4 regions of the Rouxiella sp. T17 genome follow, and region 3 is predicted to be linked to each of the others. Evidence: predicted binding sites of a transcription regulator. Region 3 holds the regulator's gene; each other region holds the start of a gene.
The links. Region 3 encodes Fur, which represses iron uptake genes when iron is present. Its sites were predicted from a motif close to ATAATAATGAGAACNACTATCAA; they were not measured.
Positions count from the first base shown of each region.

Region 1: a site for Fur is predicted at 1,939-1,961, ahead of sodA (superoxide dismutase [Mn]). Genes of this name have one in related genera too.
Region 2: a site for Fur is predicted at 1,551-1,573, ahead of fhuA (ferrichrome porin FhuA). Genes of this name have one in related genera too.
Region 4: a site for Fur is predicted at 1,021-1,043, ahead of SC206_RS13420 (TonB-dependent receptor domain-containing protein). Genes of this name have one in related genera too.

Region 1 is NZ_JAWUEA010000027.1:103,198-106,352, forward strand. Features, by position in the region: gene SC206_RS08255 (aminotransferase-like domain-containing protein) at 1-557, shown strand, start outside; gene SC206_RS08260 (YibL family ribosome-associated protein) at 662-1,024, shown strand; gene sodA (superoxide dismutase [Mn]) at 1,241-1,858, opposite strand; gene fdhD (formate dehydrogenase accessory sulfurtransferase FdhD) at 2,105-2,890, opposite strand; gene SC206_RS08275 (glutathione S-transferase) at 3,154-3,155, shown strand, end outside.
Region 2 is NZ_JAWUEA010000038.1:64,714-67,868, reverse strand. Features, by position in the region: gene mrcB (bifunctional glycosyl transferase/transpeptidase) at 1-1,317, shown strand, start outside; gene fhuA (ferrichrome porin FhuA) at 1,604-3,155, shown strand, end outside.
Region 3 is NZ_JAWUEA010000035.1:316,726-319,880, forward strand. Features, by position in the region: gene glnS (glutamine--tRNA ligase) at 1-1,061, shown strand, start outside; gene fur (ferric iron uptake transcriptional regulator) at 1,247-1,693, opposite strand; gene fldA (flavodoxin FldA) at 1,973-2,500, opposite strand; gene ybfE (LexA regulated protein) at 2,802-3,098, opposite strand.
Region 4 is NZ_JAWUEA010000034.1:108,052-111,206, reverse strand. Features, by position in the region: gene gpmA (2,3-diphosphoglycerate-dependent phosphoglycerate mutase) at 1-279, opposite strand, end outside; gene SC206_RS13425 (PsiF family protein) at 463-798, opposite strand; gene SC206_RS13420 (TonB-dependent receptor domain-containing protein) at 1,249-3,155, shown strand, end outside.

The sequences.
Region 1 (3,155 bases), on a different contig from region 3:
AATCGTTCGATAAAAACGGTTGGGTGCTGTTTTGCACCAGCTTTACCAAGACCTTGGCGCCTGATTTTCGAATTGGCTGGATAGCGGGCGGGCGTTTTAGCGAAAAGCTGCGTCATTTAAAAGCGGTGTCGTCGATGGCCGAATCTTCGCTTTTATCCGAAACGCTGGCCGTATTTCTCGAGTCGGGCGGATTCGATCATCACCTGCGTTCTTTACGACGTCGTTACGCGGCGCAGGTCGATGAGGCAAAGTCATTAATAATGCGATATTTTCCACAGGGCACGCGCGCCACCCAGCCGCAGGGCGGATTTGTATTCTGGGTCGATTTTCCGCCGGGCGTCGATACGGTTAAACTTTTCGAACTGTTGCTTAAAGAAAAAATAAGCATGACGCCCGGCACGCTCTACTCGCCGAGCGGCCGTTATCGCAATGCGCTGCGGCTTTCCTGCTGCTATCCGTTCAATGCGCGCTACACCGATGCGTTGGCGCGCGTGGGGCGCAGGGCCTGTGAGATGAGCGGATTACCGCCGGGAATCGTCACACAGGCTGCTGAATAGACGACTTCCTGTTACACTATTCCTGTTACACTACAGGTTGAATTCCACACTTCGTCGTCCTGCCCCGCAATCTCGCGGCGCCTGATGGCATACGGGTTACCGAAATGATCGAAAAAGAAAAAGCAGAAATTAAGCGCCTGAGCGACATGCTGGATGCACTGAACCACAAAGATGCGACCGTTATTCAGCAGGGCGTGAGCGAGCTGATTGACCAGCACATGAAAGAAAAAGAGAAGTTGGCGGCCGAAATCGAACGCCTGCGTGGCGTGCGTGAAGTGAAGCTGAGTGCTGAAGCGCAAAAGCTGACCAAGCTGCCATACAGCCGTGAAATCACCAAGAAAGAGCAGGCGGATATGGGCACGTTGAAGAAGGCCGTGCGCGGCATCATCGTCGTTCACCCAATGACTGCTCTGGGCCGTGAAATGAACCTGCAAACCGTGACGGGTTATGCGAAAAAACCTTTCTAAAAGCCGCTTCTGAAAAGAGGCGAATTATAGAAATAAAAAAACCGACGCAGCATGCTCCGTCGGTTTTTTTTCGGCTATTTTTGGCTGTTGTACAAAAGCAATGCATTAAAAAATCAACGCGTTACTAGGCCAACGCATGACTAAGCCAACGCATGACTAAGCCAAAGAGAGCCTGCTGACGTTACTGAAAACGTCAGCATGAGTCTTAACAGAAACTTAGGCTTTAGCGAAGTTTTCTGCCGCGACGTCCCAGTTTACAACGTCCCAGAAGGCTTTGATGTAATCAGGGCGTTTGTTCTGATATTTCAGGTAGTAAGCATGTTCCCACACGTCCAGACCCACGATCGGGGTGCCAGATGCGCCAGAAATTGCTTCGCCTAACAGCGGGCTATCCTGGTTAGCAGTAGAAACTACCGCCAGCTTGCCGTCTTTCTTGACCAGCCAGGCCCAACCAGAACCGAAACGGGTTGCAGCAGCTTTTTCGAAGGTTTCTTTGAAAGCATCAACGCTGCCGAAGTCACGTTCGATAGCGGCTTTCAGGTCGCCCTGCAGGGTGGTGCCTTTTTTCAGGCCTTTCCAGAAGAAGCTGTGGTTAGCGTGACCGCCCGCGTTGTTACGCAGTACAGTTTTCTTGTCAGCTGGCACTTTATCGAAGTTTACCAGCAGCTCTTCAACAGGCAGCGCAGCCAGTTCTGGCAGGCTTTCCAGCGCCGCATTGGCGTTGTTTACATAAGTCTGGTGGTGTTTAGTGTGATGGATTTCCATCGTTTCTTTATCGAAATGCGGCTCAAGAGCGTCGTAAGCGTAAGGCAGGGATGGTAGTGAATAACTCATGTTCATCAGCTCCATTTTAGTTGGGCGGTGCAGATTAGGGTGAGCACCGCGTAATCAGTCGGATCATTATAGTTAATAAATTGATATTGAAAATGATTATCTATGCTCCACACTTTGTGTGGGCATTCTGCAAGGCCGCGTAATCAGTGGCTTAGAGTAACCAAGACTATCCAAGGGCAAAATCCGTCTAAAGCCTTTTGGCCTATTTTCAGAATCGCCCTGCCGCTGAGTTTCTCAATGTTCCGATTAATCGACCAGACGCTGCGGATGCGTATAAACCGTCGCGCGGCCGGGTTTACTGAATCCAACCAGCGTGAGATTGCAGCGCTGCGCGACATCGACGGCCAGAGAAGTGGCAGCCGAAACCGCAAACAGAATTTCAATGCCGCACATCGCCGTTTTCTGCACCATCTCATAGCTCGCACGGCTTGATACCAGCGCCGCGCCGTGTTGCCAGCTCGGCTCGCGCGCTTTCACGCCCAGCATTTTGTCTAGCGCCACGTGACGACCCACATCTTCGCAGCCGCCCAGCAGCTCGCCCTGCAGATTTATCCACGCCGCCGCGTGCGTACAGCCGGTTTCCTGACCGATCGGCTGCACCGATGTCAGCTGACGCAGCGCGTTATCCAGCCCGGCAAGTGAAAAAGTCTGCGTAAAAGGCAGCGGCGCAAGGGGCCGGAAGAGGTCGCCCAATTGCTCAATGCCACAGACGCCACAGCCCGTGCGGCCCGCCATTGCACGGCGGCGCTCTTTTAATCCGGCAAAACGACGGCTCGATAGCTCGATATTAACCTCAATACCGTTACAGTTTGGCGTCACATCCAGACCAAAAATATCGTTAACCGATTCGATAATGCCTTCAGAAAGCGAAAAACCTAGCGCGAAAGCGTCGAGATCTTTTGGCGACGCCATCATTACTACGTGAGAAATTCCGTTATAAACCAACGCGACCGGCACTTCTTCTGCTACCCAGTCAGGCTGACTGACGGCCAGATCGCGGCGCTGCACCACGGGGCGTTGCTCAAGGCCAATTTTCTTTGGCTGTGGGTCAGAAAGAGGAGTAAGAGGCGTGGTCAAGGCAGATCCCGTTTAACGTTAACAATGTTCAATGGCAATAAGTTTATTCACCGCAATAAGTTCAGTCGCGGTAAAGAGAAGAATAGGGTAGACCCAAGCCTGCCGAATTTGAATCGCATTCTGTGCCTAAGGCTGGTAAAAAATCGGCCGACTGCTAGGTTTATAGAGGGTAAACGGCTTTTTCTCGGTTTTCTCCGAACTTTGATAAGGAGGGTTTAAT
Region 2 (3,155 bases), on a different contig from region 3:
CAGCAAAAACTGGGCGACAAAATCACCCAGATGTCGGGCGTGAAGATCTTCACCACGCTGGATCCGATCGCGCAGGACGGCGCTGAAAAAGCGGTGGAAGAGGGTATTCCACAGCTTCGCAAGCGCAGCGGCTTTAAAGATATTGAAACCGCGATGGTGATTGTCGACCGTTATACCGGCGAAGTTCGCGCCATGGTCGGCGGAGCGGAGACGCAGTTTGCGGGCTTCAACCGTGCGATGCAGGCGCGTCGTCAGGTGGGATCTCTGGCAAAACCTGCGACCTATCTGACCGCGCTGAGCGATCCGAATAAATACCGTCTGAACACCGTGCTGGCTGACCAGCCGCTGGCAATCAAATTGTCTAACGGCCAGACCTGGTCGCCGCACAATGACGATAATCAGTTCCGTGGACAAGTGCTGCTGGTCGACGCGCTGGCCCGTTCAATGAACGTACCCACGGTTAACCTCGGCATGGCGGTGGGTCTGGATGACATCACCAAAACGCTGATTAACCTTGGCGTGCCGAAAGAGTCGCTGAACCAGACGCCGTCGATGCTGCTCGGGGCGATTGCCCTGACGCCGATGGAAGTCGCGCAGGAGTACCAGACGATCGCCAGCGGCGGTAACAAGGCGCCACTGTCGGCGGTGCGTTCGGTGATTGGCGATGACGGCACGGTGCTTTATCAGAGCTATCCGCAGGCCGAACGCGTTGTTCCTGCCGAAGCCGCTTACCTGACGCTGTACGCGATGCAGCAGGTAGTGTCTGAAGGGACTTCGCGCGCGCTGGCGGTGAAATATCCGAAGCTGCATCTGGCGGCGAAAACCGGTACCTCCAACGAACTACGTGACAGCTGGTTCGCGGGTATCGACGGCAATCAGGTGGCGATTACCTGGGTTGGCCGCGATAACAACGGTCCGTCCAAGCTTTGGGGTTCAACCGGCGCGCTGGCGTTGTACAGCCGCTACCTCGGCAACATTACGCCGATGCCGCTGGATCTTCAGGTGCCGGATGACGTCAGCATGATGAACATAGATGACGGCGGTAACTTCATCTGTAATTCCGGCGGTGGCTTGCTCTCCGGCGGCGGACTGCGCACCATTCCAGTCTGGACCGATGACGCCAACAACCTGTGTCAGGCTGCTCAGGCCGCGGCTTATCAGCAGCAGCAACAGCAACAACAGCTGTTGCAACAGCAGCAGCAGCAAAATCAGCCGCAGGGCCAGCCGCAGCAGCAACAGCAGCAGCAGCCTCAGGATGAGCAGAAAGACAGTAATGGTGTGGCAGGGTGGATAAAAGACATGTTCGGCAGTAAATAACGCCGACAGCGCTATTTTCGCAAAGTCTAGAGCAATATCAGCCACAAAATATAAAGCGCGATGCAAATCGCGCTTTTTTTGTTTCTCTCGGCAAGCCGCGTATTGACTGGCTTCCCCTACTATTTCCCACAGGCTTTGCAGGGAAATATCTCCTCGTTCGCTATTGTTCAGCGAAGCGTTAAAAGTAAATGCTCTTGCAGATATCTTGGCCTTAAGCATATAGTGCGATCGTTATAATAATAATTATCGTTTCTATTCCTATTCCAATATCTCCAGAGATAAAAACATGGCTCAAATGCGCGCTGCATCTGTGAAAAACTGCTCCCTGATCTTTAACCGAAATAAACTCGCCCTGACGATCGCCGTCGCGATGTCTAGCCTTACTTTTCAATCGCTTGCCGCTGAAACGCCGACGAGTGCGCCAAAAAACGACACAATCACCGTGGTCGGCGATGGCACATCCAACGTCGCGCCAGAGTCCGCGTGGGGTCCAGCCCCGACTATCGTTGCCAAGCAAAGCGCGAGCGGCACAAAAACCGACACTCCAATCGTCAAGACGCCGCAGTCAATTTCGGTGGTCACGCGTGAAGAGATGGACATGCGCCAGCCGACGACGGTTAAAGAAGCGTTAAACTATGCGCCGGGCGTTTTCGCCAGCCGCGGCAGCTCAAGCACTTACGATGCCGTTGCTATCCGCGGTTTTACCTCCGTCAACACCAACCAATATCTGGATGGCATCAAGCTTCAGGGCGACAACTATTCTGAAGTCTCGATGGACCCGTATTTCCTTGAGCGCGTCGAGCTGCTGCGCGGCCCGGCCTCCGTGCTTTACGGCAAGAGCAATCCGGGCGGCGTGATCACCATGGTCAGCAAACGCCCAACCACTCAGCCGCTGCATGAAATTCAGTTCTCGATGGGCTCCGACAGCCTTTATCAGACCGGCTTCGACTTCAGCGACGCCATCGACGACGCGGGCGTTTACTCCTATCGTCTGACCGGCTTGGCGAAAGACCAAAATACCCAGCAGGTGTTAGCCAAAGAGAAGCGTTTCGCCATTGCGCCTTCCTTCAGCTGGCGTCCTGACGACAAAACTGAATTCACCTTCCTGAGCAATTTCCAGGACGATCCAGATTCTGGATTCTACGGCTGGATGCCGCGTCAGGGCACCGTAGTGCCTTACTACGATGCCAACGGCAATGCGCGCAAACTCTCGACCGATTTCAACGACGGCGACGCTAACAGCAAACTGTCACGCAATCAAAAGATGGTCGGCTACAGCTTTGGCCATCAGTTTGATGACACCTGGACCGTGCGTCAGAACCTGCGCTACACCAAAATCGACAGCAAATATACCGGCATTTATGACACCGGTTATGTCGCGCCAGCGCAGATTTCTCGCGCATCGGTGGTCTCGGCAGAAAAGCTGAATAACTTTGACGTTGATACGCAGGCGCAGGCCAAATTCTCTACCGCCGCCGTCGAGCACACCTTGCTGATGGGCGTCGATTACATGCGCATGAGCAACAGTATTGATGCGGATTACGGCAGCGCCAGCAATTTGAGCCTGACCAATCCGAACTACAACGACTCCAATATGCAGGGCGGTTTCCTGTATAACGTGTTGAATCGTCAGGAGCAAACGGGCCTGTATATGCAGGATCAGGCCGAGTGGAACCACTGGATCCTGACCGCCGGTGGCCGTTATGACATCGCTAAAACCTCAACCCTAACGCGCACCAGCGGCACGACGGCGGAAATCAAGGACCATCGTTTCACGTGGCGCGGCGGTTTGAACTATCTGTTTGATAACGGCATTTCGCCTTATTTCAGCTATAGCG
Region 3 (3,155 bases):
CCAAGTGGTGCATCTATCCGATGTACGATTTCACCCACTGCATTTCCGATGCGCTGGAAGGGATCACCCACTCGCTGTGTACGCTGGAGTTCCAGGACAACCGCCGTCTGTATGACTGGGTATTGGATAACATCACCATTCCTTGTCATCCGCGTCAGTACGAATTCTCTCGTCTGAATCTCGAATACGCCATCATGTCCAAGCGCAAGCTGAACCTGCTGGTGACCGAGAATATCGTTGAAGGCTGGGATGACCCGCGCATGCCAACGGTTTCAGGCCTGCGTCGTCGTGGTTACACCGCCGGTTCCATCCGCGAGTTCTGCCGTCGTATCGGCGTGACCAAGCAGGATAACAACGTTGAAATGGCGGCGCTGGAATCTTGTATCCGTGACGATCTCAACGAGAACGCTCCGCGCGCGATGGCCGTGATTAACCCGGTAAAAGTCGTTATCGAAAACTTTGCTGGCGACGCCGTGCAGTGGGTGTCGATGCCGAACCATCCGAGCAAGCCGGAAATGGGGACGCGCGACGTGCCGTTTACCGCCGAAATCTTTATTGATCAGGCCGATTTCCGCGAAGAAGCCAACAAGCAGTACAAGCGTTTGGTGCTGGGCAAAGAAGTTCGCCTGCGTAACGCGTACGTAATCAAGGCTGAGCGCATCGAAAAAGACGCAGAAGGCAATGTTACTACCATCTTCTGTAGCTATGACGTTGATACGCTAAGCAAAGATCCTGCCGATGGCCGCAAGGTAAAAGGCGTGATCCACTGGGTTTCTGCGACAGAAGGCAAGCCAGCCGAATTCCGCCTGTACGATCGTCTGTTCAGCGTGGCAAATCCGGCGCAGGCCGAAGACTTCCTAACCACCATCAACCCAGAGTCGCTGGTAATTGCCCAAGGCTTCGTTGAACCAAGCCTGGCTTCAGCCGAAATTGGTGTGAGCCTGCAGTTCGAGCGCGAAGGTTATTTCTGCGCCGACAGCACTTACTCCAGCGCCGAGCATTTGGTGTTTAACCGCACCGTTGGCCTGCGTGATAACTGGGAAAGCAAGCCCGCGGTGTAATGCCTGTTGGTGATTTACCCAATGAAAAATGCAGCCTTTGCGGGCTGCATTTTTTTTGGCTATCGCGAAGCAAAAGTTTGCCGTTATGAAGGAGAGGACAGATCGCAGGCAAAAAAAAACCGCTTTTCAGCGGTCATTTTGTATTCATAAGCCGTTATTCTTCATAACCGCTCTGGCGCCGGCTATTAGCCTTTGCCGTGCACAGAATCATCTTCCAGACAGTTGCCGTCTTCGCAGTGACCGTAAAGATAAAGGCTGTGGTTGGTTAATTTAATGCCGTGGCGTTTGGCAATCTCACGCTGACGTGCTTCGATATATTCGTCGCGGAATTCAATAACACGACCGCAATCGAGGCAGATAAGGTGGTCATGGTGATGCTGTTGGGTCAGTTCAAATACTGACTTGCCGCCTTCAAAGTTGTGGCGGGTAACAATGCCGGCATCGTCAAACTGGTTAAGCACGCGGTAAACCGTGGCCAGACCAATCTCTTCGCCCATGTCGATAAGTTCTTTGTACAAATCTTCCGCGCTGACGTGGTGACCTGCCGGGGCTTGCAACACTTCCAGGATTTTAAGACGCGGAAGCGTGACTTTTAAGCCGGCTTTCTTCAGTGCGGTGTTGTTGTCAGTCATGCGGATTTAGTCCTGTCACTATGCTAATCACGTTAATGAAAACGGTGGGCTGTTAATAACCATCATTCTGATCCAAAGGTTTTAAGCAGACCCGAAGGTATAAAGCAAGACCAAAGGTTTTAAACCCAATGCGGGCAGAACGATAAAACAGATACAGTTAGTGTACCTTGATCGGGCTGAAATTTACAATTTTGAAGCTCTTAAATTGTTAATTTCAGTGATAGTTTGGCCCTTTAACGAATAACCTCAACGTTTCAGGGCCTTAGCCTTTGTGTGGGATTAACCGATAATCTCGGCAAGGCTTAATTCTTCGGAAATTTGCTTAACCCAGGCGTCAACGCGTTCGTTGGTCAGCTCGGGTTGACGGTCTTCGTCGATAGCCAAACCGATGAAATGGGTCTCATCCGCCATGCCTTTCGACGCTTCGTAGCCGTAACCTTCGGTTGACCAGTGACCGACGATCACCGCGCCGCGAGGTTCGATGATGTCACGCACGGTGCCCATCGCGTCACAGAAGTATTCCGCGTAGTCTTCCTGATCGCCACAGCCGAATACGGCTACCAGCTTACCTTCGAAATCTATCTCTTCCAGCGTCGGGAAAAAGTCGTCCCAGTCACACTGTGCTTCACCGTAGTACCAAGTTGGGATGCCGAGCAGCAAAATATCGTATTTTTCCAGATCTTCTTTACTGCTTTTGGCGATGTCCTGAATGTCAGCCACATCTTTACCCAACTGCTTCTGGATCATTTTTGCGATGTTTTCGGTGTTTCCGGTGTCGGAACCAAAGAAGATACCTACAACTGCCATAAGCTTATCTAACCTCTTGTTCTTTAATGGACTCGGTGAGTCAATGTGTTCGTTTGCAGCGTGAATCAACGACGCCTGGAATTTATTACCTAAAAATCATAGCCCAATAGTTTATAGGGCAACGCGCTAAAGCGTTATCGCCTTTGTGTGTTCCGTTACGCGTTTTTTAATTAGGAGAGCAGTCAAAAGGCAATGTCGAGATTTTTTCGGGCGGACAGCTTTACCTTTCAGGTAACTAACCCAACCGGTAAGCAACAGAAAGAGAGCAACGGCGGGTAATCACGAGCATTACCCGCCCGAATCAGTCGTGCGAAGACGCGCTTTCCTGATTGTTCAGATGAGATAGCAACATCTGTTCAATCAGCTCGCTACGGCTGATATTTTGCTGTTCCGCCAGCTTGTTAAGCGCATCGACAGCTTCGGCATTGATTTTCAGCTCTACGCGACGCAAACCGTTGTTTTTGTCACGGCGAAGCTGATTACGCTTGTTAATCCGAAGCTGTTCATCGCGAGATAGCGGATTTGTTTTTGGACGTCCCGGACGGCGATCGTCTGCGAACAGATCAAGCGTCGTACGATCCAGTTGTTCTTTTGCCATAGGTAGCGGTACAACTAGGGAAGTTACATCGGAAACGGCGCAAGCCCTTTCAGATGA
Region 4 (3,155 bases), on a different contig from region 3:
GCCGTAATGACGTTCGTTCAGTTTCCAGGATTTTTCAACCGGCAACCAAGGCTGGTCCAGCTCATCCAGAACGCTCCACAGCGTGTGGATAGCACGTTTCAGTACAGAGGTGTAGGCAAAATCGAACTGGAAGCCTTCATCTTTCAGCAGCTGACCAGCCTGCTTCGCTTCAGTACGACCTTTTTCCGAAAGATCAACATCATACCAACCAGTAAAACGGTTTTCTTGGTTCCATTGACTTTCGCCGTGTCTTACAAGAACCAGCTTGAATACAGCCATAGCTAAACTCCTCAATTTACTGAAATTCCAATGACAACTGCGCCCATTATAGGTCGTCACCCCCCGCGACAGCAAACAATAAACGAAACGCGCAGCCGAGTTTTCGGAATGCGCGTTAAGAGGATTTTGCTTATTTGCTACCGTTTCTTTATTTGCTAACGATAGTGCAGCCTAGGTTGCAGATCACGCCGCTTTTTTCAAACACTCGCTCATGAATGTTTTACGTGCGTCACCTTTCAGCTCTTTTTTGGCAGCATCGGCGTTACAGCTCTTCATTTTATTTTGCTGCGTGGAAAGCGCCTTGTCGTTGGTTTGCGTCTCGGCTTTCAGACAGTGACTCATAAACGTTTTGCGTTCGTCACCTTTCAGGCTTTGCGTGGTCGCCTGCTGATTACAATCGGTCATTTTCTGACGCTGGGCCGTTTGCGCCGCCGACGGGGTTTTAGTCGCCTCCGCCGCGAGCGCGTTGCCGCTGATACACAGTGTCGCCAGCAGGGATAACAGAATAGGTAAACGCATAGTTCATTCCTTTTAAACGTCCTGCGCACCAGGACATCCTGTAAGCGTAGATGTCACTCATCCGATTGGCATTAGAAACAGTCGATAGAGCTCACATTTTTCTACATTAAGGGCCGTCTCGCTCTGCTTTACCCACTTTCCTGGCACGTTCTGCGCAAACTTACATAAAAATTACATCGAAACGGGGAACTTAACGCTGCAAATTCGTTGACATGAATGTTTATGATAATTATTATCATTTTCATTACAAATTAAGTCTATAAAAAACCCTGATAAATAACAGGGGCTTGCCGTGCGTATAATTTAGGAATCACGGCCTATTACAAGCAAGAAACATTGTTGAGCAAAATAATAATCCTAAAAACTCTTAAGGCCTTTTTAATGTCTCCACACAAGGGAACGCGTCATCTCAAGACTTTGCTGACTCTCAGCCTCGTCGCCAGCTCTGTCATGAGCGCTATCGCTGCCGAAAATACGCAGTCTGCTGCCACTGCCAAAGCGTCAACCGTTTCAGCTGCCAACAGCGATGACGACGTAATGACCGTGATTTCGCCTACTGTCGAAAGAAAAGCGGGCGCAGAAACCAAAATCACCGCCAAAGATATGCAAAAAGACGGCGGCAATGATTTCGGCACCATCATGCGTTACCAGCCGCTAGTCAGCGCGACGGGATCGGCGGGCGGATCGTCGGTAGGTAAAAGCGGTTATGATCGCAGCGGATATACCGGTTACAACATTCGTGGTCTGGAATCCAACCGCGTCGCCATCGACGTCGACGGCATCGCCCAGCCAAGCGCCACCGGCCGACCTTATGTCGGACGCGCAGGGCAGGACACCTTCGGCATGGGCCGCGACTATATCGATCCTTATATGTATGGCACGGTTGATATTCAGTCAGGCGCGACCAACGTCTCTTACGCCAACACCGCGCTTGGCGGCGCCGTGTCGTTCAAGCCAAAATCGGCTGACGACTATCTCAGCGCCAACAAGCACAGCTATTTTGGTTACCAGAGCGATTACGACTCTTCAAACCGCAGCTGGCACAACGGCATTACCGTGGCCGGTGGCGATCGCGACCTGAGCGGCGTAGTGGTGATCAGCCGGCGTGATGGTCAGGAAACGCGTAACAACAGCGGAACGCGCGATGCGTATCCGGCCAACTGGCATTCCGACGCCGTTATGGCCTCCGGCACGTGGGCCGCGACCGATACCCATACGCTGACCGGCACCGTCGATCTCTATGATAAAACCAATCACACCCATTTTGACTCGTGGAACAGCGCCGGTTCAGCGGTTAATGGCACCAACTATCAGACCAGCGAAACCCGCCGTCTAACCGCCAGCCTGCTGGATCACTGGACGCCAAATTCGCTGCTGGTCGATACCATCGACACCAAGCTGTTCTACCAGAAAACGCAGGCCCACGATAACACCTACGGCCCGAATACGCTGGGTACTGCGCAGGTTCGCACCTTCTCGGATCTGAACACTCACACCTTTGGTTTCGACAATAAAATGGCGAAATCGTGGGGGATTCACGAGTTCCGCTGGGGTCTGAACGGCAATATTTCCGACACCGATCGTCCGTTTAATCAGACGCCGGTGCAGAGCACGTACGCTTACACCATGCCGCCGCAGGCTAACAGCCGGACCTATGTTTTTGGTGCCTTCGCGCAAGACACCATGACGTGGGATCTCGACGGGCATAACTTCTCGATTGTTCCGGGCGTGCGTCTGGCCTATCAGAAAACCGAGCCTAAAGATCTCGGCACGCTGGCTAACGGTTCGCTGTCAGAAGCTGAATTGTCGACGCTGTACGGCACAACCAGCGACACACAAATCTTGCCTTCGCTGGCGTTCCTGTATGACCTGACGCCGAAAGTGACCACTTACCTGCAATACAAACGTGGCGCGCAGTTCCCGGATGCCAGCCAGCTTTACGGCTCGTGGAACCTGAGCTCGAGCTATGCAGGTAGCTCCCAGTACGCGCTGATCGGTAATTCTGATCTTAAAACCGAGACCAGCAACAACTACGAGTGGGGCATTAAAGGTGAAGCGACGCCGGGCGTGACCTTTGATATCAATGCGTTTTACAGCCAATACAAAAACTTTATTGCCTACACGCGTTATACTCGCGCGGGCAGTCCGTCGATTTTTGCCAATATTCCGAGCAATATTTACATTGCTTATGAAGCTGAAAACCGCGACGAAGCTTACATTTACGGCAGCTCCGTCACGGCGCGATTCAACTTCGGTACCTGGTATCAGCAGGTTGATGGCCTGAGCGCGCGCCTCTCCTTCGGCTATGCTAAAGGCGCATCTAAATCGAGCTATTCGGGGGATAAATACGTCGATCT